DNA from 4 places in the Serratia sp. HNCC26DJ244 genome. Region 1 is predicted to be linked to each of the others. Evidence: predicted binding sites of a transcription regulator. Region 1 holds the regulator's gene; each other region holds the start of a gene.
The links. The regulator PurR, encoded in region 1, represses purine synthesis genes. The targets are predictions, from matches to a motif close to CANGCAAACGTTTGCNTG.

Region 1 (7,503 bases):
AAATGGCGGCCGGTATTGACCTGGAAAATCTAGCCCATCACCGTGGTTCATCTTTTGGCCGAACCTTGACCAAACAACCTAGCCAGATTGATTTTGAAAATCAATTGGCGGTGCAGATGCTGAAAAAACAGCATGGCGGCTGTCGCAAGTGGATAGTGGAAGATGAAAGCCGGACGATTGGTTCTGATAGCCTGCCGTTGAGTTTATTCAATGCCATGCAGCAAGCACCGGTGGTGGTGATTGATGATCCATTTGACGTGCGCGTGGCAAGGCTACAGGAAGAGTATATTGACCGGATGCGAGCCGATTTCGAACAGACCTACGGTGAACAGGAGGGTTGGCAGCAATATGATGAGTATTTGCATCACGGCTTGTTTGCCATTCGACGCCGTTTGGGGTTGGAACTCTTCCAGCAGTTAACACAAAGGTTGGAGGAAGCGCTGCAATTACAACGGGCCACCGGTAACAGTGATGCTCACCAGCAGTGGTTGGTGCCATTGTTACAACACTACTATGATCCGATGTATTGCTATCAATTGGAAAAGAAAAACCAGCGCGTGATTTTCCGTGGAAACTATGCGCAGGTGAAAGAATTTTTAATGGCCTATAGCCAGAATAACGGTGAGTAATGCGACTGTTTATAGCCGAGAAACCGAGTTTGGCCCGTGCCATTGCTGATATATTGCCGAAGCCCCATCGCCGTGGGGATGGGTTCATTGCCTGTGGCAGTCATGACGTGGTGACCTGGTGTGTCGGGCACTTGCTGGAACAGGCTCAACCCGATGTTTACGATAGTCGTTATGCCCGTTGGTCATTGGCAGACTTGCCAATTATCCCGCAAAAATGGCTGTTACAGCCGCGCCCCTCGGTGAGCAAGCAACTGAATGCCATCCAGCGTCTACTGGGCGAGGCCGATGAAGTGATCCATGCCGGTGACCCTGACAGAGAAGGGCAACTGCTGGTGGATGAAGTGTTGGATTACTTGGCGCTGCCGGTGGAAAAGCGGCAGAACGTGCGCCGGTGTCTGATTAACGATCTTAACCCTCAAGCGGTCGAACGGGCGGTTGAACGCCTGCGCGATAACCGCGATTTTATTCCCTTGTGTGTTTCTGCGTTAGCCCGTGCGCGTGCTGATTGGCTGTATGGCATCAATATGACGCGCGCTTATACCTTGCTGGGGCGTAATGCCGGCTATGATGGCGTGTTATCTGTCGGGCGGGTGCAAACACCAGTGTTGGGATTGGTGGTGCGCCGTGACGAAGAAATTGAAGACTTTGTATCGAAAGATTTCTTCGAAGTGAAAGCGCACATTGTGACGCCAAAAGAAGAGCGATTTGTTGCTTTATGGCAGCCCAGCGAGTCTTGTGAACCGTATCAGGATGAAGAGGGTCGTTTACTGCACCGGCCTTTGGCAGAGCATGTGGTCAAACGTATTGAAGGCCAGCCTGCCCAAGTCACTTCATATAATGACAAGCGTGAATCGGATACTGCGCCATTGCCCTTTTCCCTGTCTACGTTACAAATAGAGGCTGCCAAACGTTATAACCTCAGTGCCCAACAAGTATTGGATATCTGCCAGCGGTTGTATGAAACGCATAAACTGATTACCTATCCCCGTTCTGATTGCCGTTATTTACCGGAGGAGCATTTTGTCGGGCGGCATGCGGTATTGAATGCCATCAGTGCCCATCAGCCTGACCTTTACCCGCAGCCGGTGATTGACAGCGAACGCCGTAACCGCTGCTGGGATGATAAAAAGGTCGATGCGCATCACGCCATCATTCCCACGGCACGGGGCGGTAAAGTTAACCTGAGCCAAGACGAATTGAATGTTTATACGCTAATAGCCCGGCAATATTTGATGCAGTTTTGCCCGGATGCCTTGTTCCGCAAGTGCGTCATTGAGTTGGATATTACGGGTGGCAAATTTATAGCCAAGGCACGTTTTCTGGCTGAAGCAGGCTGGCGAACCCTATTGGGTAGCAAAGAGCGTGATGAGGAAAATGAAGGGGCGCCATTACCGGTGGTGGCTAAAGGGGATGAGTTGCTGTGTGAACGCGGTGAAGTGGTTGAACGGCAGACGCAACCCCCCAGACCGTTCACTGATGCCAGTCTGCTTTCTGCCATGACGGGGATTGCCCGTTTTGTGCAAGATAAAGCGCTGAAAAAAATCTTGCGAGAGACCGATGGCTTGGGGACCGAGGCAACGCGGGCAGGGATCATTGAGTTGCTCTTTAAGCGCGCTTTTCTTTACAAGAAAGGGCGCTATATTCATTCAAGCCCTACCGGGCGAGCCTTGATCCACTCATTACCGGATATGGCGGCGCGTCCTGATATGACGGCCCAATGGGAAGCAACACTTACCCAAATCAGCGAGAAAAACTGCCGTTATCAGGACTTTATGCAACCGCTGGAAGCCACCTTGCAGGAATTGATCTATCAGGCCAAGCAGAGCCGCGCCAGTGTCGCGTTCCGTGGCTTGCCGAGTTCGCCACCGACTGAGGGCAAAAAACAGAAAAAAAGTCCCCGCAAAGTGGCAAAAAAAGCGGAGTAAATCGCCATACTCTATCGCTTGATTGATTAGGCGCTAGAAACACGATTTTTTTGCTTCAGTAGTTTGGTTTTCACTGCCAACTGGGGCAAACTGCTTACAGCACATTGAGTTCAGAAAAGAGGCCAACATGTTTACCGGTATCGTACAGGGCACCGCAGCGCTGGTTGCCATTGATGAAAAACCTAATTTTCGCACCCATACAATTGAAATGCCCGCTGAACTGTTGCCAGGGCTCGAGCTAGGCGCTTCGGTGGCGCATAATGGTTGTTGCTTGACGGTAACCGCCATTAACGGTAACCAAGTGACGTTTGATTTGATCAAAGAAACGTTACGCTTGACCAATCTTGGTGATCTCAAACTTGGCGATAAGGTTAACGTCGAAAGGGCGGCCAAATTCAATGATGAGATTGGTGGTCACCTAATGTCTGGGCATATTATTTGCACCGCTGAAGTTGCCAAGATTTTCACCTCGGAAAATAACCGTCAAGTATGGTTACGGATGCCAACACATGATTTGATGAAATATGTGCTGCATAAAGGCTATATCGGCATTGATGGTATTAGCCTGACCATTGGTGAGGTGGTTAATAACCGCTTTTGCGTACACTTAATCCCGGAAACCCTTGAGCGTACCACGTTGGGCAAGCGACGCCTTGGCGATAAAGTGAATATCGAGATCGACCCGCAGACCCAGGCCGTGGTTGATACCGTTGAGCGGGTACTTGCCAGCCGCGAAGCCGCTATGGCTGTAGCAGCGAATACAGTAGCCCAGTAAATCCTAAGAGTGATTAAAGCAGCCCTGGTTTGACCGGGCTGCGACTATTCGACCGACAAAGTGTTTGGTGCCTTTGACACTAAACACTTGCTGCCATAGCTTATCGCGCTCGGCAAAAGTCATCTCATCATCAGATTGAGTCTGCACTTTCTTGTTGTAAACGTCGCTGTTTTTCATTGACGCCATAAAGTTGGATCACATAGCCCAAAGCGACCAAAAATACCGTAGTGAGCATGATGGTGACGGTTGCTACCAACGGTTGGCTAATAAATGCCGAGACCAGCAAACTGGAAACAAAACATAGCCCCAATTGGATGGTATTTTGCAATGCAGCGGCTTTACCACTGCTTTCAGGGAATGGCATGAGCGCATTACTGACCAGAATAGGGTAGCTGGCACCGTTAACTAAGGCCATAAAGCAGAATGGGATCAGCAGAGTGGTTAACGTGGGTTCCGTTAATGTCGCCAGTAAATATAAAGCCAGGATACTGAAGCCATAGGCGAGCAGCAGCCAAGGCAACAAGACATTACCGGAAATACGACTCAAGGCACTGCGGCAACTGTATCCACCCAGCAAAAAAGCCAGAGTCTGCGGAACATAGCTCAGGCCAATATCATTTGGGCTATACCCCATATCACCAAGGATAAATGGTGAGCCAGTCAGCCAAGCAAAAAAGCTGGCGGAACAGGCAGCAAAAATCATCACATTGCCGCTAAATCGCGGGGATTTTAAAATCTGATAGAAACTGCTGCCGGGTTGTTTGTCAGTAGAGGGTACCAATCGGCTGTGATCGTTAAGTAATAGGGTAGGAATAAGCAATAATAATGTGATGGCAAGTAATACAATAAAGATGGCACGCCAGCCCATATGATTAAGTAACCAGGCACCGCAGAGTGGTGCTAATGCGGGGGAGAGGGCGACCAGCGGCATGATAGCGGCAAAAACACGGTTGACCTTACCGTCGCGGTAGCGATCCACCACGATGGCTTGCCAGGTGACTGCAGCAGAACAGACCCCAATGGCTTGAAGAAAGCGCAGTGACCACAGTTGGACTGCGTTTTCCACCCATAACATACCCAGGCAACCGAAGGCGAATAGCACTAGGCCAACCAAGAGCACCGGTTTACGCCCCAGGCGATCTGACAAGGGCCCCCACAGCAGTTGAGCAAAGGCAAACCCGGCCAGGAAAATACTCAAACTGGCACTGATGGCCCCAGGGGAAATCTGCAACTCCTGTTGCATAGCACCAAATGCCGGCAGATACATGTCGGTAGCCAGGTACCCCAACATGCTGAGGCCAGCAAGATAAAACATAAATCCAAAATTTCGCATGGTATTTCTCGTTAAAATTATGTTACGCAGATTTTTTTAGCGGCGGCAAGTGTATACGGCTGGATCTCTAGTTGTGAAACGGTATTATTTGCAAGGTGCTATTAAAAAATTTGAAGGCAGAATATCACTATGTGGTCTGAATACTCGTTAGATGTCGTTGATGCGGTAGCACGTACCGGGAGTTTCAGCGCAGCAGCACAGGAATTACATCGTGTTCCTTCGGCGGTGAGCTATACCGTGCGGCAACTGGAACAATGGTTGGCGGTCCCTCTCTTTGTGCGCCATCACCGTAATGTGGAATTAACACCTGCGGGCTCACTGTTTATTAAAGAGGCGCGAGTTGTTATCAAAAAAATGCTTGATGCGCGTCGACAGTGCCAGCAGGTTGCTAATGGTTGGCGTGGTCAGTTAAGAATTGCAGTTGATTTGATTGTAAAGCCACAGCGTAGCCGCCAGCTATTACTGGATTTTTATCACCATTTTTCTGATATGGAGTTGGTGCTGCAGCCAGAGGTGTTTAATGGGGTATGGGATGCCTTGGTTGATGGCCGTGTGGATATGGCTATCGGTGCGACACGCGCTGTGCCCGTAGGGGGGGGCTATGCATTCCGTGATATGGGCTTTATCAATTGGCTTTGTGTGGTCAGCGCCAGTCATCCTTTGGCGGCGATGAAAGGCCCCCTCAGTGATGAGCAATTACGCGCTTACCCTTCGCTGGTGTTAGAGGATACATCACGGAATTTACCCAAACGGGTAACTTGGTCGCTGGATAACCAACGGCGCTTAATGGTGCCTGATTGGATTTCTGCGGTAGATTGCCTATGTAGTGGCTTGTGTGTGGGCATGGCGCCAGCCCACCGGGTATTACCGTTGGTACAAAGCGGAGAGTTGGTGGAGTTACAACTGCGTGAACCCTTTCCTCCGAGTGCTTGTTGCCTTACCTGGCAGCAAAAAGCGCAGTCACCCGCCATGTCTTGGTTACTCAACTATCTGGGTGACAGTGAAACGCTTAATCAGGAATGGCTGAGCGAGAACTCGCCGGAAAGTCTGCAGCTTCCCGGCGTGAGCGATTAACGACGGTAATCGATAAAAGGACCATCGGCGACGGAACGGCGTTCGATCAGGGTTGGGTGAATTTCGATTACTTTGGATTGTTCACGCTTGCTGGTAATGCGGTCCAGCAGGATGGTGAAGGCCATTTCACCCAAGCGTTCTTTGGGTTGATGGATAGTGGTCAGTGCCGGGGTAAAGTAGCGAGCATTACGCACATTGTCATACCCGATCACCGAAATATCTTGTGGTACGCGCAACCCCAGTTCATCAGCAGCACAGATGGCACCCATCGCCATAATATCACCGCCACAGAAAACGGCGGTTGGGTGTTGCTTTTGCGACAGGATCTGGTGCATGGCTTGGTAACCAGAGTCCGGCTCGAAATCACCTTGAACGATCCACTCTTCGCGGATGTCGATATGTGCTTCCTGTAGCGCTTTGAGGAATCCCTGATGACGTCCACCGCCGGTATTACGCGAAAGTTGGCCAGGAATCGCGCCGATATCCCGGTGCCCACGTTCGATAAGATAACGGCCAGCCAGGTAACCGCCAGCAAAAGCATTATCAATAATGGTATCAGTAAAATCCTTGCGTGCGCTGCCCCAATCCATGACCACCATAGGGATATTGCGGTAATCTTCCAGCATTTCCAGTAAAGGCTCTGGATATTCGGAGCACATTACCAGCAAGCCATCAACGCGTTTTTGCGCCAGCATCGACAGATAGGCTCGTTGCTTGTCCAAATCATTGTGTGAGTTGCATAAGATCAAGGTATAGCCTTGGCTATAGCAACTGTTTTCTACTGCCTCGATCACTTCGGCAAAGTAGGGGGACTCGCTGGAGGTCGCCAGCAAACCCACCGATTTGGTATGATTAACCTTCAGACTACGGGCCACTGCACTGGGCGAATAATGTAGCTCCTTAATTGCAGCCCAAACGGCTACCTTAGTCTCTTCGGCGACGAAACGCGTTTTATTAATAACGTGTGAAACGGTCGTTGTGGAAACGCCCGCGCGCTTGGCTACATCTTTAATCGTTGCCATGTAAAAAATGACTCCTAAACCTACATGTCCATTATGTAGGTATGATGTTAATCGTTTGCCTACCTGTCTAGATAACCGTACCTGATGTCGCTTCACGTTAAGCATCTGGCTTGTGGGCACGATGCGGAACGCTGACACGCCGTGAACCCATCCGTGGGGGCTCGTATCGCGCATCCATGCGCTCAACGCTCAGCTAACCTGCATCATACCCACCTGGAGGCATAGCTATTTAGATAAGCGAAAACTGAGTTTTTAGTACTGAATTCGTCAGTCGCTTAAACAGGAGGGCATTACACCGGTATGCGGTTATGAATGGGCGATTTTGTCGTATATTGCAGCAAAGTGGAAGAGCTAATCATGTATTTAACATCAAGTTTATTCGAGCCATAACGGATACGCCGTCATTTAGATTGTAATGGGGGCATAGACTACTGGGATAACAAGAGATAAGTCACGAACTGTGGGAAAAATGATTTGCTGTATTGGCTGCGTCGCTTATGCTTGAGTAACCACATACCTGAGTTTATTCCGGTTGCAATGAGTAGTCGCAATGAGCAGTAACAATAAGTAGTCATAACGGGGCAAATCAGTAAGCAGCCCCCCGGTTACTAAGGCAGCTACGTCACGACAGGGCAACCAGGAACCATACCACTTACAGTACGACGAAGATCATAGAGAGGGAGACGTTTATGGATACCAATTTGAAGATGTCATTGTTTACCACCTGCTGTGCATTGGTAATGAT
Region 2 (7,503 bases), on a different contig from region 1:
TTTCGCCAATGGTTTGAACCATTAGGCATCGAAGTCGGCTGGCTGGCAGGAAAGCAGAAAGGCAAGGCACGTCTTGCTCAACAACAAGCCATTGCCAGCGGTCAGGTAATGATGGTGGTCGGTACCCATGCCATTTTTCAGCAGCAGGTGCAGTTTAATGGCCTAGCCTTGGTGATTATTGATGAACAACACCGCTTTGGTGTACACCAGCGGCTGGCATTGTGGGAAAAGGGCGAAGAGCAAGGGTTCCACGCCCATCAGTTGATTATGACGGCCACCCCCATCCCACGCACGCTGGCGATGACGGCCTATGCCGACCTCGATACCTCAATCATTGATGAACTCCCCCCAGGCCGTACCCCGGTAACCACCGTGGCCATCCCTGATACGCGCCGCGCTGATATTATCGAGCGGGTAAAAAACGCCTGTATCAAGGAAGGCCGCCAAGCCTATTGGGTCTGTACACTGATTGAAGAGTCAGACTTACTGGAAGCCCAGGCGGCAGAGGCCACTTGGCAAGAGTTGCAAACTGCCCTGCCAGAACTGAAAGTTGCACTGGTACATGGCCGGATGAAAGCCCAAGAAAAGCAAGCGGTGATGCAGGCATTCAAACAGGGTGAATTACAGCTATTAGTGGCCACCACCGTGATTGAAGTTGGTGTCGATGTTCCCAACGCCAGTTTGATGATTATTGAAAACCCGGAAAGGCTGGGTTTGGCACAGCTTCACCAATTACGTGGCCGTGTTGGTCGTGGCGCTATCGCCTCACACTGTGTGCTGCTTTATAAAACCCCACTGAGCAAAACTGCCCAGAAACGCCTACAAGTCCTGCGTGACAGTAATGATGGGTTTGTCATTGCTCAGCAAGATTTAGAGATTCGCGGGCCTGGTGAATTACTCGGCACCCGTCAAACCGGGAGTATGGCGTTCAAAGTCGCCGAGTTGTTGCGTGATCAGCACATAATCCCGGAAGTTCAACGCGTTGCACGCCATATTCACCAACACTATCCACAACATGCTCTCGCCCTGATTGAACGCTGGCTACCGGAAACCACCCGTTATTCCAATGCCTAGTAATAACAGGATGCCGTGGTCCAACGGCAACTTGAGCACATTTAGGCGCTGTTATGACAGGCGTTACCATAACAGCGTAACTAGGGTTATGGCTGTGCCGGCAATGGCTGTTCCGGTAATGGCTGTTCCGGTAATGGTTGTTCCGGTAATGGCTGTCCCGGTAATGGCTGTCCCGGCAATGGTTGTTCCGGTAATGGCTGTCCCGGTAATGGCTGTTCCGGCGATGGCTGTTCCGGCAATGGCTGTCCCGGCAATGGCTGTTCCGGCGATGGCTGTCCCGGCAATGGCTGTTCCGGTAATGATTTTTCCGGCAATGATTGCTCCAGGGTTTGCCCTTCTTTATTGAGCGCCTGTAAATGCCCCTGTAATGAAGCCTTGAATGGCCCATCGCCGTTAAGTAACCCTTTCAACTCTAATTGCAGATTACCATCACCTTCCAATGGAACCGGTTGCCATCCCCATTGCTGTAACGTATTTAAAGGCACTGAACGGCCATTAAAGGAGAGGGTAAACGGCTTACCAGGGAGCTGACTGATGCTGGCCTTAGCCTCTAACAAACCCTCCGGCATAAAGGCGCTCAACTCAGTCACATTGATTTGTTGAGCATCAGCCTGCAGCGTCAAAGAGGGGCGTCGAATATCGACCTTATTGAAAGTGGCATCACTCCCATTGAGTTGTAACGAGCCAGACCAGATTCCCCACTGGTGATCACGGGCTAATAGCAAGTTGTTACCAGAACCATCCAATGCCGTGATCTGGAAAGGAAAATCAGGATTGATATCAATGAGCAGATTACGATTAGTGGTCATCTTGCCGACATAGACTTCAGCTAACCAATCGGGTAATGGCCGCAACCACAACCCACGCCAGTTAATCGGCAAAGTATATTCTAGTGCCGCTACCGCCAACTCATCCAACTGCAAACGTTTATTCGCCCGTAACCAGTTGCCGGAGGTACGCAATAATCCCCCCTCCCAACGGGTGGTGAATTGTTGAATGGTAATACCCGCCGTAGAGAGAGTCATGCTCATAATCGGGTCGATTAAATGAAACTTGCCATTAATAATATCCCCCGCATTAAAGTTGAGCGAACCCTCTTGGCTACTCCAGTCACCTTGCTTAAAAGTGATATTTTGTAACGATAGGTCGAGATCGTTAACCGCCCACTCTTTCCCTTCCAAACGTGCATCGATTAAATCAAAGCGCTTCACTGTCACCGGAGGCAGCACCTTGAAATGCTCGCCGAACTGTTTCAATGTTAACGGGACTTGCAGGCGTACATTGCTTAGGCGCAAACTCTCCACCAACCAACTGCCATCGGCGGCACGGCTAGCCACCCCGGTGAGGTCGCCTTGGGACAGATCGGCACCAAAATTATTCAGCATCAACTGATTTTGCCTGATTTCACCCTGTACCAATACCCGTGAGGCAGGAATACCGTTCAATACCATTGAACCCGCGCTAACCTGAAATTGGTTATTTTCACCGAATAAATAGCCGGTTTTAGGTTGCCATGGATTGATACCGCCATTGACCGCCTGGGCGTTAAACTGCCAGCTATTATGGTTGAATTGCAGTGCCATATTGCTTAATTGCAATACCTCCGCCTGAATGGGTAATGAGACCCCCTGTTGCGGCAGTACATTGAGGGAACCATCCCGTAGTGTCACACTGGCAAAAAAACCAGGCTCAGTGATTTGTCGTGAGCTAAATACCAGATCTACCTGCTTGGCCGCCAGCGTCTGTGGTTGGTTGGCTTGAGCGAAGGTCACACCTTCCAAGCTGATTTGCCCCGGATGATTCCAGGAGTGCGAGATTTTCTCTACCGACAGGCGATACCCACTGTTATCACTGACCCAACGGCTCAACCAGCCTGCAGCCCAATGAGTTTGGCCCAAAAGGTAAATCACTACCACGGCAAGCACAATCAGTAGCAGGAAAGTCAGCAACAGTTTTCTGATAAATTTCATCGTGCGGATCCGTAGAGGTGAGAAAAGATACCCTGTTTATGCCGCAATTAGCTCGTCAGCTCAAGAGTCGTGATGAAAAGGGTAATAAAAAACGGCCGCAAGTAAAGTACTTGCGGCCGTTTTATACCAGATTGCCGTATTTATTTCTCTGGTGGGAACAGCAAATTCAGCGTAATCGCCGTTAGACCACCGGCGGCAATACCGGAAGAAAGTAGGGTTTTCAACCAGTCAGGTGCAAATTGCAGAATCAATGGCTGTTGGGAAACCCCCATACCGACGGCGAGTGATAGCGCCATAATCATCACCGCCCGACGATTCAGGGGTTCACGAGAAACGATACGAACACCGGAAGCAGCAATGGTGCCAAACATCACAATGGTCGCGCCACCCAGCACAGGTTCAGGAATATTCTGCACAAAACCGGCAACGGCCGGGAATAACCCCAAGCCAATCAGCATCAGTGCCACAAAAAAGCCGACATAGCGGCTGGCGACACCCGTCAGTTGGATCACGCCATTATTCTGACCAAAACAGGAATTAGGGAAAGTATTGAATACCGCCGATAACATTGAATTCAAGCCATTGGCCAACACGCCCCCTTTCAGGCGCTTCATATAAAGTGGGCCACTAACCGGTTGTTCAGAAACGTCAGAGGTGGCGGTAATATCCCCAATGGTTTCCAGTGACGTCACCATAAAAATCAACATCAATGGTAACAGCAGGTTCCAGTCAAATCCCAAACCGTAATAGAGCGGTGTCGGAATGGAAATGACGGCGGTTTGAGCGACCGGCTGAGTTTCCGGTAGCATACCCATGGCCCAGGCCAGCAGATAACCTACCACCATCGCAATCACCAAAGCAGCGATACGCAGATAAGCATTACGTTGACGGTTAAGTAGAATAATCACCGCCAGTACCGAACCCGCCAGCAACAGATTCTTTGGCTCACCGAAGGTATTCGCTTCCATCGCTGCGTAGCCACCGCCAATAGAGGTTAAACCGACCTGAATCAACGATAGGCCGATGATCATCACCACAATGCCAGAAACTAACGGGGTAATGATACGGCGCGCCAAATGCAGCACCCGGGACAGTAGGATTTCGGTACATGATGCCACCATCAAGGTACCAAACAGGGCTGCCATCATGGTAGGGATATCTGCCCCACCATTTTTCAACGCCAAGCCACCCATAATCAGTGGCGAGACAAAGTTAAAGCTGGTGCCCTGAATAGATAACAAGCCAGAACCGATTGGCCCCCAGGTTTTGATTTGTAAAATAGAAGCCAACCCGGAAGCAAACAGTGACATGCTGACAATATGCTGAGTATCTTGTGCTGGCAGGCCAAGTGCCTGGCAGATCAACAACGCTGGGGTGATCACCGCCACAAACATGGCTAGCAGATGTTGGCCGGCAGCAAACAACGTTTGTGGCAGGGGGGGACGATCTTCCAGGTGATAAATCAGCTCACTAGTGCGTGGGCCGTTTGTCGATGCGGTTGCTGTAGCATCAAGTTCGGCAGAGTGGGTGGTCATGGTGTCGCATTCCAAGAAACAGAAAAGAACGTATTTTAATGATCCTTGTCACAAAAGCAAACGGTTGCGCACTTCTGTTTTTATACCAATAATTTTATTGATGTCGCATTTTTATTCATTTTTCCTTGTATTATTAGGCGTTTTTACTTCTAATCCTGCACTCGTTAAGTTAAAAAGCTGTTCGAATTTTATAACTTATTATTTTATTGTATCTATTTTATTACACGGGGTACCTAGATGTTTCATCTCGATACTTATGGCACATTAGTCGCGGCCACGTTGGTTCTGCTCCTAGGTGGCAAATGCGTACGCTCTATTCCTCTACTTAGACAATACACGATACCTGCCCCCGTCGCTGGTGGTCTGCTGGTAGCAGTAGCGCTACTGGTGATGAAGAAAGTAGCCAACTGGGAAATCAGCTTTGACATGTCGCTGAAAGACCCCCTGATGCTGGCCTTTTTTGCCACTATCGGTTTGAATGCCAACCTGGCTCGATTGCGAGCGGGGGGCAAGGCGTTAGTCATATTCTTGTTCGTCGTGATTGGGTTGCTAGTGGTACAAAATGCCATCGGTATCGGTATGGCGACAATGTTGGGCTTGGATCCATTGATGGGTCTGATTGCTGGTTCAATTACCCTTTCTGGTGGCCATGGTACCGGTGCAGCCTGGAGTAAAGTGTTCATTGAACGCTATGGGTTTGAGAATGCGACTGAAGTAGCGATGGCTTGCGCCACCTTCGGTTTGGTTCTCGGCGGGCTGATTGGTGGCCCAGTGGCCCGTTATCTGGTGAAGAACTCCGCAACCCCAGAGGGAACGCCAGAAGACAGTACACAGCCGAGTGGGTTTGAAAAGCCGGAAAGTGCTCGCTTGATTACCTCACTGGTGATGGTGGAAACCATCGCCATGATTGCTATCTGTTTAACCGCCGGGAATTTTGTCGCTGGTTTATTGAAAGGTACCGCGTTTGAACTTCCCATCTTCGTTTGTGTCCTGTTTATTGGTGTGATCCTCAGTAACACCCTGTCAGCCACCGGCTTCTACACCGTCTTTGAGCGGGCAGTGTCGGTATTGGGCAACGTCAGCCTGTCGTTGTTCCTGGCGATGGCGCTGATGAGTCTACGTCTCTGGGAATTGGCCTCATTGGCCTTACCGATGCTGGCCATTCTGGCAGTACAGACGTTGGTGATGGCGCTGTATGCCATCTTTGTCACCTACCGCGTGATGGGTAAAAACTACGATGCTGCGGTGCTGGCTGCCGGTCACTGTGGTTTTGGTATGGGGGCGACCCCAACGGCCATCGCCAACATGCAGGCGATTACTGACCGTTTCGGTCCTTCACATCTGGCATTCTTAGTGGTACCGATGGTTGGAGCGTTCTTTATCGATATCGTCAATGCCATCATGATTAAGCTGTATCTGACGTTGCCGATGTTCTCTGCAGTTAGCTAAATCCCCTTGGTCGGTTACCCGTCGTCCCTTGATTGGCGACGGGTAAATATCAGCAAGTCCTTGGCTGTTAACTTATTTCTTCAATCTTCTGCCAAAACATCTTTATCCAAGATAACGTTTGATTCTGCAGGCAATACCATAAAAGTCCCTTCGAACACCGCCCCCTTATCATCGCCACCGAATAAGTGTACCTCTGCCTGCACCCGCGCCCGACGGCCTTGTGCCAAACGAGCCAGGTCACCGCTCAGCGAACTGAGATCAGCCACTGCCCGGGGCCGACCAGTGACAGGTTTGCTATAACGAATATGGGCATCTGCCAGAATAATGGTTCCACCCAGTTGGCGTTCACGCAGTAGCAACCAGATTAGCCCCCAGCCAGTCAAGGTTGCCAAAGAAAATAAGCTCCCGGCAAACAGGGTATGGTGCGGATTCTGATTGCCAATCTCTGGCATCGTGGTGACAAAACGTTGACCCGTATACTGGCTGATACGCACACCCATTTTTTCACTGAGAGGAATATGTTGATACCAGGCTTGTTGTAACTGCCCGCACCAATCGGGGCGATGTAAAATATCATCCAGTGTCGCCACGGGCTTAATCATCAGGTAATGGCGGAGAGGCGTGGTTTGTGGCGTGGTAATTTCACCTTGATTAACAAACCCCAATTTGGCAAAAAAGTCGACGGCATCTTCGCGAGCACTACAAACCACCCGCTTAACCCCTTCCTGACGCGCTACCGACTCCAGCGTCATCGCCACCAAGGTCCCCAGCCCCTTATCTCGCACCGTGGAATCCACCGCCAGGAAACGAATCGCCGCTTCATTATCAGCATTGATAGATAAACGCCCTATCGCCACAATACGGTCATTCTCGTCCACCACCATTTGGTGATGTGCCATCGCATCGTAGGCATCCTTTTCTGACCCCATTGGCTGGTGCAATGGCTTACGCAACATTTCCCAACGAAACTGGTAATAGTCTTTCAGTTCTTGCTCTGTCACAGGAACGCGCAAGTGATACATAGCGGTCTTCTCTCTCATCATGCTTAAACTTGCAACCAGAACGTCACCGGCCCATCGTTTACCAACGCCACTTTCATATCGGCGGCAAACTCGCCAGTCTGTGTGTCCACACCACGTTCACGGCACAGACCAACAAAATAGTGATATAACTGCTCGGCATCGCCAGGTGCTGCGCCACGGGAGAAGCTGGGGCGCATACCTTTTTGAGTATCTGCCGCCAAAGTAAACTGCGATACCACCAGCACACTGCCTCCCACTTGCTGCACATTGAGATTCATCTTGTCATTCTCATCAGCAAAAATACGGTATCCCAACACCCGCTCACACAAACGCTGTGCTTTCTGTGGGTTATCATCTTGCTCAACCCCTAGCAACACCAACAAACCGCCATCGATCTTAGCGATAACTTCCCCTTCTACCGTAACACTGGCATTTAATACTCGTTGAATTAAC
Region 3 (7,503 bases), on a different contig from region 1:
AGCCTGCACATCTGGATGAGCTGTTAGCAGGTTTTGCATAACGTTCAGGCCTTTAGTGCGATCAAAGTCTGCAGGTTGGCTAGCCAGCAACTTAAATTTGTGTTGCTCCAGTGCTTGTTTGAAACCTTCGCCACGCTCACGTGCTGCAGAAGTCCCTGCGATACCTTCCAATTGGATAACTTTGGCATCAGCACCCACTTTCTTAGCAATAAAATCACCTGCCATTTTACCGCCAGCACGGTTATCAGAGGCGATATGACTAACAACATCACCTTTAGATGCCATACGGTCCAATGTAATAACCGGGATCTTGTTCATATTAGCCATCTTGATGGCATTACCTACCGCATCAGAGTCTGTCGGGTTAATCAATAATAGTTTTGGGCTCTGTACCACCAGATCTTGCACGTTTCCCAGTTCTTTTGCGGGGTTGTTCTGAGAATCCAACACCACCAGGTTGTAGCCCAGTTTGTCAGCTTCTTTTTGTGCACCCTCTTTCATGGCAACAAAGAAGGGGTTATTAAGGGTAGACACTACCAGAGCAATAGTATCTTTTGCCAAAGCATTAACACTCAAAGTTGCAGTCAACGCAAAAGCTGAAACTAAAGTTGCCAGTTTTTTCATTTTCATGGTCGATATTCCTGTAATGGAGAGGTTACTTGCTACTTTTGTCATCTACCAAAACCGCCAGCAAAATAACCACTGCCTTGACGATCATTTGGTAGTAAGAAGAAACACCCAACAAATTCAAACCATTGCTCAAGAAGCCAAGGATCAGCGCCCCGATCAGTGTACCAACGATCCGCCCTTTACCACCCGCCAGGCTGGTTCCCCCCAAAACGACCGCAGCAATGGCATCCAGTTCATAACCGGTACCTGCCGTGGGTTGTGCCGAGGATAAGCGTGCTACTTCTATCACTCCCGCCAGGGCAGCTAACAACCCGCACAGTGAGTAAACGATGATTTTCACTCTATCGATATTAATGCCGGAAAGACGAGTTGCGGCTTCATTGCCCCCCAAAGCATAGATATAACGGCCCAGGCGGGTATGGTGCAGCATATACCATGCAGCAATAAACACGATAGCCATGATCCAAATTGGCGTAGGTACCCCCAACGGACGGCCAATACCAAACCAGCCAAAGGCATCAGCAACATCAGTAAAACCGGTGTTGATCGGGCTGCCATTGGTGTACACCATGGTGACACCACGGAGTAACAGCATCATCACCAAGGTTGCAATAAATGCCTGAACTTTACCTTTGGCTACAATAAACCCGGTACCGGCGCCTACAAGAGCACCTAATGCCAGCGCAGCAGCAACCGCAGCGACGGCATTGATTTCAAGCCCTACCATAGAGGCAGCTATCGCACCGGTCAGCGCCAGTAATGAGCCTACTGAGAGATCAATACCAGAAGTGAGGATCACCAACGTCATCCCGACCGCCATAATGGCATTCACTGATGTCTGCTGTAGGATATTGAACAGGTTATTGACAGTGAAAAAATTCGGGCTCATTGAAGAAACCACGGCAATCAGCACCAGCAGCGCTATCAGTGATTTTTGCTCCAACAGCCACTCTTTACTAAACCAGCGCTTAGCCGCGACAGTCTGTGAACTCATATCTGATTACTCCTGCTTTACGCCGTATTGCTTGCCGACAGCGGCAGCCATCAGCACTTCCTGGGTAGCCTGTTCAATTGGGAACTCTCCGGTGAGATGACCTTCATGCATAACCAAAATGCGATCACTCATTCCCAGTACTTCAGGCATTTCCGAAGAGACCAGAATGATGCTCAACCCTTCCTGCTTAAACTGATTAATTAACTGATAAATCTCTTTCTTCGCCCCGACATCGACACCACGAGTAGGTTCATCAAGGATCAACACTTTTGGCCGAGTCATCAAACCGCGAGCTATCGCCACCTTTTGCTGATTTCCGCCGGAAAGTAACCCAATAGGCTGTTCCATTGAAGGGGTTTTTATATTGAACAAACGGATAAAATCACTCACGGCGACTTGTTCATCTGAATGCTTCAAGCTACCACCAGCACGGCTGAAATAACGCAGGGCAGTAAGCGACATATTTTCCTTTACTGACATCCCCAGTACCAGGCCATCACGCTTACGGTCTTCAGAAATATAGACGATGCCGTTTGCCAGACCATCTTGGGGAGAGTGGGTGATCACATCATGACCATCCAGATTCACTGTGCCACTTTTGCGCGGTGCAGCGCCATATAGGATTTTCATTAACTCGGTACGGCCAGCACCCATCAAGCCAGCAACACCCAAAATCTCACCGCTATACAGAGTAAAGCTGACATCATTAACACCCGGGCCGGAAACATGGCTAACTTGCAGACGTTTTTCACCTCGAGGCAAGTTCAGGCGTGGATATTGCTCTTCCAATTTGCGCCCAACCATCATTTCAATCAGCGTATCTTCCTGCAATTGAACAACCGGCTGTTCAGCAATAAACTGCCCATCACGGAAAATGGTCACATCGTCGCAGATTTCAAAGATCTCTTTCAACCGATGGGAAATATAAACAATGCCACACCCTTCGGCTTTCAGCTCATTGATCACATTGAACAGAGAGGCAGTTTCAGTGTCGGTCAGCGCATCGGTAGGTTCATCCATGATGATAACTTTAGATTCAAAGCTCAACACTTTGGCGATTTCCACCATTTGCTGATCACCAATCGACAGTTCCCCGACCAGACGGTGGCTGCTATAACGCAGGTTGAGGCGTGCCAGCAGTTTGTCCGCTTCGGCATACATACGTTTCCAGTCAATGCGGCCAAACCGATTGACAAACTCACGCCCCAAAAAGATATTTTCAGCAATGGTTAGCTGTGGGATCAGGTTCAGTTCCTGATGAATGATGCCGATGCCCGCCTCCTGCGAATCCTTCGGCCCATTGAAGGTCACTTCTTTACCAAGATAGTACTGACTGCCAGCATCTTTGCTGTAAATACCAGTAAGCACTTTCATCATGGTTGACTTTCCGGCACCGTTTTCCCCCACCAACGCCATTACCCTACCTGGGTAAACGCTGAGGGCAGCGCCAGAAAGTGCTTTCACGCCGGGAAAGGCTTTATCAATCCCTTTAAGTTCCAGTAAAGGTTGCATAAATGCCTCAGAATGTTACGCCGGCGCAGAGGATCACATTCGCATAAGGCGAACATTCTCCACTGCGTATCACCGCCCGGCTATGTTCAGTTTGCACTTTAAAAGCACTATGGCTGATATAGCTTACACTGATGGTGTTTCCCTGGAGTTGGCCAATTTGTTTTAGTTGAGCCAGTAACATTTCATGGAGCGACGGATTATTTTTAACAATCTCTTCCGCCAGAATAGCGCTTTCTACCTGCATTTCCTGCGTGACCACGCCGACAACCTGTAAGAATGTCGGCACCCCTTGAGTCAGAGCCAAGTCAATACGCTGCGTTGTCGCCGGAATCGGCAATCCTGCATCGCAAATCGTGATCTGATCAGTATGTCCGAGGCGAGATACAACCGCAGAAACATCACAATTCAGTAGTACGCCTTTTTTCATTTTTTAGATTAACTCCAACAGCGAAACGTTTCGCTCACCATAGAGTTTAGAAAAATTTCTGAGAAAGACAACTCAATAATCGAAAAAATGTGATCGCCATCGAAACGTTTCGCTTACCTGGTTAATTTCATTCAAACTACCGTTTACCTACCTCTGTAACTTGAATGATTCGATGACAAAATTTTATTTAATTAATAAATTCAGATTGTTATATTTCCACTTGGGTACCCAGTTCTAGAACTCGATTAGGTGGGATCTCAAACTGATCAGCAGCCCTCAGCGCGTTACGGCTTAATGCAATAAACAATTTCCCCCTCAGTAGCAAATACCAGGGGCGTTTACTCAGTATCAGTGACTCATGGGACATAAAAAACGATGTTTCCATCATTCGGCAAGGTAACCCTTCCAATCCGCAACGGTGAAAAATATCCTCAACATTAGGTCTTTCACGCCAACCATAGCGAGCGACAACACGCCAGAAAGTCGGCGATAACTGTTCAATTGTCACCCGTTGGACATTAGACACATAGGGGGCATCTTCGGTACGCAAGGTAAGCAGGACAACACGTTCATGTAATACTTTGTTGTGCTTTAAGTTATGTAGTAACGCAAATGGAATGACATTAATCGCACGCGACATAAACACCGCCGTTCCAGGAACGCGAACCGGGGGAGATTTCTCCAATGAAGCTATCATTGCTTCAAGAGAGTTACCGTGTTCGTGCATCTGACGCAACAAGCGAAAACGTTCACTTTTCCAAGTTGTCATGATAATGAACATCATCAATGCCATCACCAGTGGCAGCCAACCGCCGGAAAAGAGTTTCATCGCATTGGCTAAGAACATAGGAACATCTATAATCAGCAATATCAGTAAAATACTCAGTACAAAATAGCGGTTCCAATGCCAATTTTTAATCGCAACGCAAGTAATAAGAATACTGGTCAACACCATGGTGCCAGTAACAGCGATACCGTAAGCCGCTGCCAGATTACTGGAGTGTTCAAAACCGACAATCACCAAGATGACAGCAAGATAGAGTGTCCAGTTAATCACCGGGATATAAATCTGGCCAGACTCCATCTCCGAGGTATGAATAATACGCATCGGCGACAAATACCCCAGACGTACCGCCTGACGAGTCAATGAAAACACGCCGGAAATGACCGCCTGAGAAGCGATAACTGTAGCCAATGTGGCAAGAATCAGCAAAGGAATCAGGGCCCAGTCAGGAGCAAGCAAGAAGAACGGATTTTTGATGGCCTCGGGTGATTTCAGCAGCAAGGCCCCTTGACCGAAATAATTGAGTACCAATGAAGGTAACACCACCGCAAACCAAGCCAAACGGATTGGAAATTTACCAAAGTGGCCCATATCGGCATACAAGGCTTCCACTCCGGTAATTGCAAGAACCACCGCTCCCATGGCAAAAAAGGAGACTGTCTTATATTCAACAAAGAAGTTGAATGCCCACTTAGGGTTGAGGGCCTGCAACACTTCAGGATTAGCAATAATACTGCGCACACCGAGTAACGCCAACGCGATGAACCACAGCAACATTACTGGCGCAAAAAGTTTGCCGACGCTGCCGGTACCATGCTTTTGGATAGCAAATAATAGAGTCAAAACCAGAATGGACAAAGGAACGATATAGGGTTCGAGTGAAGGTGCTGCGATTCCCAACCCTTCAATTGCCGACATAACCGATATCGCCGGGGTAATTACCACCTCGCCATAAAAGAAGCTGCCACCAACCAAACCCAGAATAACCAATAATGACGTGGTACGTGCCGATGTATTGCGCCCGGCCAACGACATCAAGGTCAGAATACCCCCTTCACCCGCATTATCTGCACGCATAACGTAAGTGAGGTACTTCAAAGAAACGATAACAATCAACATCCAAAAAATAAGAGATAGAAACCCGAATACCACATCAGGACGGACCTCAAAACCATAGTGCCCAGAAAAACACTCTCTTAAGGTATAGAGCGGGCTGGTCCCTATATCACCATAAACCACCCCAATTGCTGCCAGAGTGACTGCCGATAACGGCTGCTTGTGTTCAGTATTCATAATTTTTTTGCTAGCTCAACCAACTATCCCTACCAAAAAATACCCCAGTTGTTTCACGTTACGTAAAAATCCGCAAACACTAGGGACACACTGTATGCATCATTTAACCTGCATACCTATGCTTATCACTGATGATAAAAATAAACAAAATATGAATAACCCTGTGGGCTCCTACCTTGATGGAGCAGTTACCACTTTGAAGGTAAATACTGGATATAATACAAAGGCATCACCATGTTGGTTTGCTCTAATGGTGAAGAACCTTGCGTACCAGTTAATTTAAATGTTTTTCTTGGTGCGCACTTTTCTATATAGGAGGCCAGCGATTTAGCGCGTGTCCTTTTGCCGCTTTTTACTTCTATTGGGACAATATTGCCCTCATCATTTGAGATAATGAATTCGATTTCTGCGCGAGCATCATTCCACGAATAGCTAGGGTCAACGCCAATGGCAGCAAGCTCTTGTTGTACAAAATTTTCAGCTATATAACCTTTGTACTCATAGTGTTGCTGTTTAATTTCTTTATAACTGCTGCCCAACATATGGTTAAGCAAGCCCACATCAAACAGAAATAATTTAACCTTATTTTCTTTTTTGTAGGCAGCAAGTGGGGCTTTGGGCGTACCTTCAATGGGGTAGTTAGCCAGCGCCAAACGGCAGCATCTTAACCAGTGGATAGCGGTTTCAAAATCGCTATAGCGATATTTACGGTTATGGACGTTTTTAAACTTAAAGCGTTTAACCGACTCATCTAAAACCAGGGAAAGCTGCGCGGGTATGCTATTGAACACTGACTCAATCAATGTTGCATCAACCTTACCGGCGTATTTAGCAAAATCACGTTGGTAGCCTGCGACTAAATCAGCATGAATTTTAGCGACCTTTGCAACGCGCTCTAAAATGCCCAACTCTTTGAATTGGTACCACGCGACAACCGCTTCCGGCATGCCACCAGTAAAAAAGTAATCCGTCAGCTTATCCATCAATTTGCTATGCGCTGCGGGAGTACTAGCTTGCGTATCGAATGCCTTGATCAACGCCGATTCTTTTGAGGCATAAATAAATTCTTGGAAGGTAAGTGGGCGTAAATTGTATTGCTCGACCTTGCCAACAGGAAAGGCGTTAAGCAAACCGATGTTGGAGCCGCTTGCCGCAACAAAGTACGTCGGGGTTTTTTCTGCAAAATATTTAAGCGAGGTAACCGCACGCTCGCACTCACCAATCTCATCCAAAACCAGCAAGTCGGTTTCCGGGTTAAACGATTGGTTGGTGATAAGTTCAATATTCATCAACAACTCATCTGGCGAAAGCGAGCCCTCAAATGCTTCTTTGTAAGCTGGATTTTCCAGAAAGTCTATGTGCAGGGTATTGGCAAAGGTTTTACCAAACAGTTCTTGTAGCAGAAATGTCTTGCCCGTTTGGCGCGCACCATCAATCAACAAGGGCTTACGCAAGGGTTATTTTTTCCATGCCATCAATGAGTTGAGTAAGCTTCGCTGCATCGTTATTTCCTGCTTACAAGGTGATTCAATAACAGACACTATAACCAAACCCACACTTTTATGCGCATAAAAGTGTTATAGGTGATCAGTTTTTTCTGCCAATTAAAAACAAAGCAGTACATCAGGGCAGGTGTTAAGCAAGTGGATAACGTATATCAGGATACCACTGTGTGATAGCGAACCGACTGAATACGAACCATTATCATCCGTTCTCATTACAAAATAGACAGGGATAAAAATAACAGTGGTCTATCCTCTCATTATCTATCAATATTAGTTACCAGACTAATTATAATCAGGTTTATTCAAGTTGTAGCCACTCTCTGCAAATAGCATGAATAGTGGATATACAAGAACCTAA
Region 4 (7,503 bases), on a different contig from region 1:
ACAGTTCTTTCAACGGTTCAACCAGACCCAGTTTCATCTCTTTCGGCAGGCCACCCACGTTGTGGTGCGATTTGATCACATGAGCCTTGCCAGTCAGAGAAGCGGCAGATTCAATCACATCCGGGTAGATGGTGCCCTGTGCCAACCATTTCACCTGGCTTTGTTTGCAGGCTTCTTCATCGAACAGTTCAACAAACACCCGGCCAATAATCTTACGTTTGGCTTCTGGCTCATCAACGCCAGCCAACGCGCTCAGGAAGCGTTGTTCTGCCTGAACATGAACAATATTCAGGCCAAAATGGTCGCCGAACATTTCCAACACCTGCTCCGCTTCGTTCAAACGCAGTAGGCCGTTATCCACAAACACACAAGTCAGGCGTTTACCGATAGCACGGTGTAGCAGCATGGCGGTAACCGAAGAATCCACACCACCGGACAAGCCGAGGATCACATGCTGGTCCCCTACCTGCTGGCGAATACGCTCAATGGCATCGTCAATAATGCTGGCAGGTGTCCATAACGCTTCACAACCACAAATGTCCAATACAAAACGTTCCAGCAGGCGCTGGCCCTGGCGGGTATGGGTCACTTCCGGGTGGAATTGCACGCCATAAAAACGTTTTTCTTCATTGGCCATAATGGCAAATGGGCAGGTATCGGTGCTGGCAACAGTGACAAAATCAGACGGGATAGCCGTCACTTTGTCGCCATGGCTCATCCATACATCCAGCAATGGGTTGCCTGCCGGGCTGATGGCATCTTCAATACCGCGAGTCAAGGCGCTGGCGCTGGTGATTTCCACCTGTGCATAGCCAAACTCACGCTCGTTTGAACCCTGTACATGGCCACCTAACTGTATCGCCATGGTCTGCATACCATAGCAAACCCCCAGTACCGGGACTCCAGCAGTAAAGACATATTCTGGTGCGCGCGGGCTATTAAATTCAGTGGTACTTTCCGGGCCGCCAGAGAGAATAATGCCGCTCGGGTTGAATGAACGGATCTGTTCTTCGCTCACATCCCAGGCCCACAATTCACAGTAAACGCCAATTTCACGCACACGGCGTGCTATCAACTGGGTATATTGCGAACCGAAGTCCAGGATGAGAATGCGATGCTTATGAATGTTTTTTGTCATGTGAGGCAAATTCCAGCAACAGAAAAAAGGGCAAAGAGCACATTGAGGATGAGGAAGGAACTCCCTCCCCCCTAGGCGCTTCTTGCACGAATGGGCGAAATATTAGCCCATGCGGTAATTAGGAGCTTCCTTGGTAATGGTCACATCATGCACATGGCTTTCCTGAATACCTGCACCGCTGATGCGCACAAATTCAGCTTTGATACGCAGTTCATCAATGGTGGCGCAACCGGTCAATCCCATACAGGAACGCAAGCCTCCCATCTGTTGGTGCACGATAGCCTTCAACATACCTTTGTAAGCCACACGGCCTTCAATACCTTCCGGTACCAGTTTATCAGCAGCGTTATCAGTCTGGAAGTAACGGTCGGAAGAACCTTTCGACATCGCCCCCAAAGAGCCCATGCCACGGTAAGATTTGAATGAGCGCCCCTGATAGAGTTCGATTTCCCCAGGCGACTCTTCTGTCCCCGCCAACATGGAACCGACCATCACGCAAGATGCGCCGGCAGCAATCGCCTTGGCAATATCACCCGAGAAACGGATCCCGCCATCAGCAATCACCGGGATACCACTGCCTTGCAACGCCTCTACCGCATCAGCAATCGCGGTGATCTGCGGAACCCCTACGCCAGTCACAATACGTGTGGTACAGATAGAACCTGGGCCAATCCCCACTTTTACCGCGCTAACACCGGCATCCATCAATGCTTTGGCCCCTGCGGATGTCGCCACGTTGCCGCCAACAATTTGTAGCTCTGGGTATTTGGCGCGAGTTTCGCGAATGCGCTGCAACACCCCCTCGGAGTGACCATGGGAAGAGTCAATCAGCAGTACATCCACCCCGGCAGCAACCAGCGCATCAATACGTTCCTCATTACCTGCACCGGCACCCACCGCAGCACCGACACGTAAACGCCCATGCTCGTCTTTACAGGCATTCGGTTTACGCTCTGCTTTCTGGAAGTCTTTTACCGTGATCATACCCAGCAGACGGAAGTTATCATCCACCACGAGGGCTTTCTCAACACGCTTTTCATGCATTTTCTGCAGAACGACGTCTCGTGCTTCCCCCTCTTTGACGGTCACCAAACGTTCCTTCGGTGTCATCACCGCCGTCACCGGTTGGGTCAAATCGGTAACAAAGCGGACATCCCGGCCAGTAATAATACCAACCAGTTGATTACCGTCCGTCACCACCGGATAACCGGCAAAACCGTTACGTGCGGTCAGGGCTTTCACTTCCTCCAGCGTGGTATTCGGTGTAACGGTTTGTGGGTCAGTCACCACACCGCTTTCATGCTTTTTCACACGGCGAACTTCTTCCGCCTGACGCTCGATAGACATATTTTTGTGAATAAAACCCAGGCCACCTTCCTGTGCCAATGCAATGGCCAGGCTGGATTCGGTAACCGTATCCATTGCTGCTGACAGCATAGGGATATTTAGGCGGATAGATTGAGTCAGTTGAGTGCCAAGATCGGCAGTATTAGGCAGAACAGTGGAATGGGCTGGAACCAGGAGAACGTCGTCAAACGTCAGAGCTTCTTTAGCGATACGTAGCATGGGCAATATCTCACCAAGGTGGTTGGGGAAAAGATAAAATATTGCCGCTGCATTATACAGAACGTAACCGATTGCCTCCAGCATTTTCTGATAAAAACTCTTGATTACCCTGCAATGCAAGGTAGTATCAACCGATTAAGTCTCTGTTTTGAAATTTGATCTGGCTCACATGTCGCTACCTACTGCACCCTCAATTTTTACCGTAAGCCGCCTTAATCAGACGGTTCGGCAACTATTGGAAATGGAAATGGGCCAGATTTGGCTCTCCGCCGAGATCTCCAACTTCTCTCAGCCCGCCTCTGGTCACTGGTATTTCACGTTGAAAGATGAGCGTGCCCAGGTGCGTTGTGCCATGTTCCGCAACAGCAACCGCCGTACTACCTTCCGCCCGCAAAATGGCCAACAGGTTCTGGTGCGTGCCAGCATTACGTTGTATGAACCCCGTGGGGATTATCAACTGATTGCCGAAAGTATGCAGCCCGCAGGGGATGGCTTGTTACAGCAGCAATTCGAGCAGTTGAAACAGCGCCTGTCTGAAGAGGGGCTGTTTGAGCAGCAGTTCAAGCAAGCATTACCCAGCCCGGCCAAATGTGTTGGGGTGATCACGTCAGCCAGTGGCGCTGCGCTCCATGATATCCTGCAAGTATTGCAACGCCGCGATCCGTCTTTACCGGTTATCATTTACCCCACCTCGGTACAGGGCGCGGAAGCCCCATTGCAGATTGTGAGTGCCATTGAAACCGCTAACCGCCGCAACGAATGTGATGTGTTGATCGTCGGCCGTGGGGGCGGGTCACTAGAGGACTTGTGGAGCTTTAACGACGAACGTGTCGCACGGGCGATCTTTGCCAGCCATATTCCCATTGTCAGTGCGGTTGGGCACGAAACCGACATCACTATCGCCGATTTTGTCGCTGATTTACGCGCCCCCACCCCTTCCGCCGCCGCCGAGTTGATCAGCCGCAATCAGTTGGAGCTATTACGCCAATGGCAATCACAACAGCAACGGCTGGAAATGGCTCTGGACTACTATCTGGCACAGCGACAACAGCAGTTCACCCGCCTTCATCATCGGTTGCAGCAGCAACACCCGCATTTGCGTCTGGCACGGCAACAAACGCGGCTCTTTAAATTACAACAGCGCTTGCAAGAAGCCATGCAGTGGCAGTTGCGCGGCTGTTCACGCCGCAGTGAACAATTGCAACAGCGTCTGCGGCAACAACAGCCAACGGGTAGCATACACCGGTTACAGCAACGTATTCAGCAGCAGGCCTATCAGTTACGGCAAGGCATGGCGCAGCAGCTTAATACTTATCGTCAACGGTTTGGTATTGCTTGCAGCCAGTTGGAAGCCGTCAGCCCACTGGCCACTTTGTCTCGTGGTTATAGCGTAACGCAAACACCGGGTGGCGATTTACTGAAAACCACCAAGCAGGCGCAAGTGGGTGAGTTAGTGAAAACACAGTTGCAGGATGGTTGGCTGGAAAGCGAGATAAAAACCATCAACGTCACCAAGAAGCGACGTGGTAAAGGCAGCGAGCGGCGTGAATAGCAGTAACCCCTGCCGTTTTTAAATAACGGCAGGGTCTAACATCAATTACAACGTATAGCTGTTACAGCGAGCGCCATTAACCCACAGCTCACGGGTTTCACCCGCAGGTAAAACAATATTCAGCGTTTGCCATGTCGGCTTGAACTGGCCTTCAGTGGTAAAGGTCAACTCAATACGTTGGTTATCAGTCACTGCCTGCCAACGCAGCCACAACGCATTGCCTTGCTGCCAACCATGGCTCTCGCCATCATCTTCAAATAGCAGCCCCGCAGAACGCCCAGTGCCCTTGGTTGGGAACAGCCGCAGTTCACGGTAATTATCGGCAGCAGTATCCACATGGCCCAAGTAGTGAGAAATCGGCAATCCGGCCCCAGCACGTACCAGCAACGGTAAGCGTTCTAAAGGCGCATCCACCACAATAGTCTGACCACCGCTATACCACTGACCGCTGTAGAAGCAGTACCAGCCATCGGTGTTATCCGGTAGATACACCTCACGCTGACGTTGCCCGGGTTCAACCACACTGGCTACCAGCAGGTCACGGCCCATTAAGAAGTCATCCGTCTCACGCAGTGTATTCTGGTCATGTTCATGGTCGAGGAAGGTCGGACGTAACATCGGTTCATCATCTGCGCTAGCCTGCCACAACAGGGTGTAGAAGTACGGCATCAGTTGATAACGCAGATTAATCGCATCACGAATCATCGGCGTTGAAGTGGGATACATCCATGGCTCGTTAACCGTCGCATCATCATTCCATGAATGGATGGTGAAACGGGGATGCATCACACCATTTTGTACCCAGCGTACAAACAGTTCCGCATCAGGTTTATCACCAGAGAACCCACCAACATCGTGCCCAACGTTATATAACCCGGATAAACTCATGCCCACCCCCATACGGATGTTGTAACGCAGAGTTTGCCAATTGGTACGGTTATCACCACTCCAGGTCTGCACGTAGCGTTGCATCCCCGCACAACCAGAACGGGAAATCAGGTAAGGACGCAAGTTTGGTGCGAACTGTTGCTGTGCTTCCATTGACGCGCGCATCATCAGTAACGGCATCACCGGGCGAATATGTTTGATGGCAATCGGTTTGCCAAAACCGTAGCAGCGTGCCTCACCATCCCACACTTCATATTCGTTGTTATCGTTCCAGGTGGAGTCGATGCCCATTTCCAGCAACTGTTCGGTAACCCCTTTCTGCCACCAGCGCACCGTTTCAGGATTGGTGAAGTCCAGGTGCGAACCTTCATCATCCCAGAACACTGAACGTTCAGGCGTGTCGCTTTGCGAGTCACGGATAAACAAGCCCTGATCAGCCACCTGCTGATATTGCGGGTGATCCTGTAGCAAGCAAGGTTTGATATTGGCCGCCAGTTTTAACCCAGCATCGTGGAATGCTTTGCTAAGCATTTTCGGCTGCGGCACTTTGTCGTAGTTCCAGTTAAAGACATAACGCTTGTTATTAATCGAGGTATAACCGGAAGAGAGCTGGAACGAATCACAAGGGATCGCATGTTCACGGCATAACTTAATAAACTGCTGCAGCTGATGTTGAGCATCTGGGGCATCGGTGTAATGCATGGTGGAACCGCTGTAACCCAAACTCCACTTCGGCCCAAACAGGGTTTTACCGGTCAAGCGGACAAAGGCTTTGGTGACATCCAATACTTTAGGCCCGAGGAACATATAATAATCCAGGTCCCCAGCTTCAGCCTGATAACGGCGATAAGCCAAGTGATAGTTGTCGAGCTCATTACCTAAATCCAACCAGCAACTGCTCAGGTTGTCATAGAACAAACCAAAGCTGACATCATCACGGCGAGTAATGGTGAAGGGAATATGTTTGTACAGTGGATCGGTACTGGCTGCGTTATAACCCATCGCATCCAGATTGCGCATCTCAAAACGGCGCCCTGTCCGCTCCAAGTCCCCAGCTTTTTCCCCAAGCCCGTAGTAACGCTCATTTTTGTAACGGCGCTGATAATGCGCGACACCGTCACCATGAGCGTTGAGCAGATATGCGCTGGTTGGGCGGTCAGCCACCAACGGTTGCCACTCACCGGCATCATTGCAATATTCCCACTCCAGCCACAGCGGCTGATGTACCGTAACACGCAGTTTCGCGGTGGCGACGCTCAGGCTTTCCTTATGCTGTTGCAACTGATAACCCGGTAAGGTAAAGCCGTCCACACTCTGGCGATCACGCCCTTGCCAAGGGACATCTTGTTGCGGTGCAATGCTCCAGGTACGATCCAGCGCCAGCTCACCGTGGCACTTAATCAGTACGCGAAATAGATTGTTTTCCAGTACATACAGACACAATAGATGCTGTTTATCGACCAGCAGTTCAATACGGTCGGCATATTGCCCGGCTAGCGTCCAAGTTTTTAACGTTTTCATATCAATCCAACTTAGAGAGTAGGTGAAGGTTTTTTGCCACGTTCCGCGATCAAACCAACCAGGTCAAAAAGCCCATGGCAACAATGCGTTTTTCCGCTGCTGTCACGGTTAATTTCACCGCTACTGGCAGCATTTTTGTGGCGAATCGCAAAGAGATAGCACCATTTTTTCTACCAGGCTTTGATTTAATCGCATTTAAATTGCCATTCAGTTTCAAAACCTGGGCTGATAAATTTAGCCTGCCAAATAGACTAACCAGTGAGGTCTATGAGTGAAATAGTAATTTTTGCAAAAATTCTCACAAATCAAGTAAAGTATTGCCATCGTGCTTATAAGTCGCTTCTTTATAATAAATTTTTTTCGTGAAAATATTTTCATCAACTAATTTGAGCGGAATCACAAAATGAATGGAAAATTAAAAATACAAGAAATCGCCCGGCAAACTGGGCTTTCCATCAGTACCGTGTCACGTGTATTGGCAGGGAAATCCAATACCAGCCCTAAAGCTCGGCAACAGGTGCTGGCCTGTGCCCAACAAAATGGTATTTTGCAGGGGATCTCCAACGGCAGGTTGATGTTGAATAACCTGGCGGTGTTTGCCCCACAACGTGCTTTTGATGTGCGTAGCGACATTTTCTACTACAAAGTGATCCAGGGAATAGCCAGCGCGCTGGCTGAACATGATGTCAGGATCCGCTATTACGGGTTGGAGGAGGAACAAAGCAACAGTGCTCTATTTCTAGAGAAAATGAACGATCCGCAAACGGAAGCGGTGTTACTGATCGGTATTGATGATGAACATATCCATACGCTGGCGGCCGATCTGAATAAACCCTGT

Region 2: the regulator PurR is predicted to act here: its motif matches at 4,633-4,650, upstream of gltS (sodium/glutamate symporter).
Region 3: the regulator PurR is predicted to act here: its motif matches at 3,582-3,599, upstream of rbsD (D-ribose pyranase).
Region 4: the regulator PurR is predicted to act here: its motif matches at 2,765-2,782, upstream of guaB (IMP dehydrogenase).

Annotation. Positions count from the first base shown of each region.
Region 1 covers NZ_JBXUGO010000003.1:266,267-273,769, forward strand. The annotation lists gene mnmH (tRNA 2-selenouridine(34) synthase MnmH) at 1-629, shown strand, start outside; gene AC2A06_RS04305 (DNA topoisomerase III) at 629-2,554, shown strand; gene AC2A06_RS04310 (riboflavin synthase subunit alpha) at 2,682-3,329, shown strand; gene punC (purine nucleoside transporter PunC) at 3,460-4,662, opposite strand; gene punR (DNA-binding transcriptional activator PunR) at 4,792-5,736, shown strand; gene purR (HTH-type transcriptional repressor PurR) at 5,733-6,758, opposite strand; gene cydH (cytochrome bd-I oxidase subunit CydH) at 7,448-7,503, shown strand, end outside.
Region 2 covers NZ_JBXUGO010000016.1:78,390-85,892, forward strand. The annotation lists gene recG (ATP-dependent DNA helicase RecG) at 1-1,074, shown strand, start outside; partial or broken gene AC2A06_RS13470 (AsmA family protein) at 1,383-3,044, opposite strand; gene AC2A06_RS13475 (uracil-xanthine permease family protein) at 3,185-4,579, opposite strand; gene gltS (sodium/glutamate symporter) at 4,817-6,028, shown strand; gene fabY (fatty acid biosynthesis protein FabY) at 6,109-7,050, opposite strand; gene dtd (D-aminoacyl-tRNA deacylase) at 7,074-7,503, opposite strand, start outside.
Region 3 covers NZ_JBXUGO010000008.1:3,123-10,625, forward strand. The annotation lists gene rbsB (ribose ABC transporter substrate-binding protein RbsB) at 1-630, opposite strand, end outside; gene rbsC (ribose ABC transporter permease) at 656-1,624, opposite strand; gene rbsA (ribose ABC transporter ATP-binding protein RbsA) at 1,631-3,136, opposite strand; gene rbsD (D-ribose pyranase) at 3,144-3,563, opposite strand; gene kup (low affinity potassium transporter Kup) at 3,772-5,640, opposite strand; gene AC2A06_RS08525 (ATP-binding protein) at 5,829-7,094, opposite strand.
Region 4 covers NZ_JBXUGO010000011.1:58,656-66,158, forward strand. The annotation lists gene guaA (glutamine-hydrolyzing GMP synthase) at 1-1,138, opposite strand, end outside; gene guaB (IMP dehydrogenase) at 1,241-2,704, opposite strand; gene xseA (exodeoxyribonuclease VII large subunit) at 2,874-4,256, shown strand; gene AC2A06_RS10790 (glycoside hydrolase family 31 protein) at 4,302-6,665, opposite strand; gene AC2A06_RS10795 (hypothetical protein) at 6,715-6,882, opposite strand; gene AC2A06_RS10800 (LacI family DNA-binding transcriptional regulator) at 7,069-7,503, shown strand, end outside.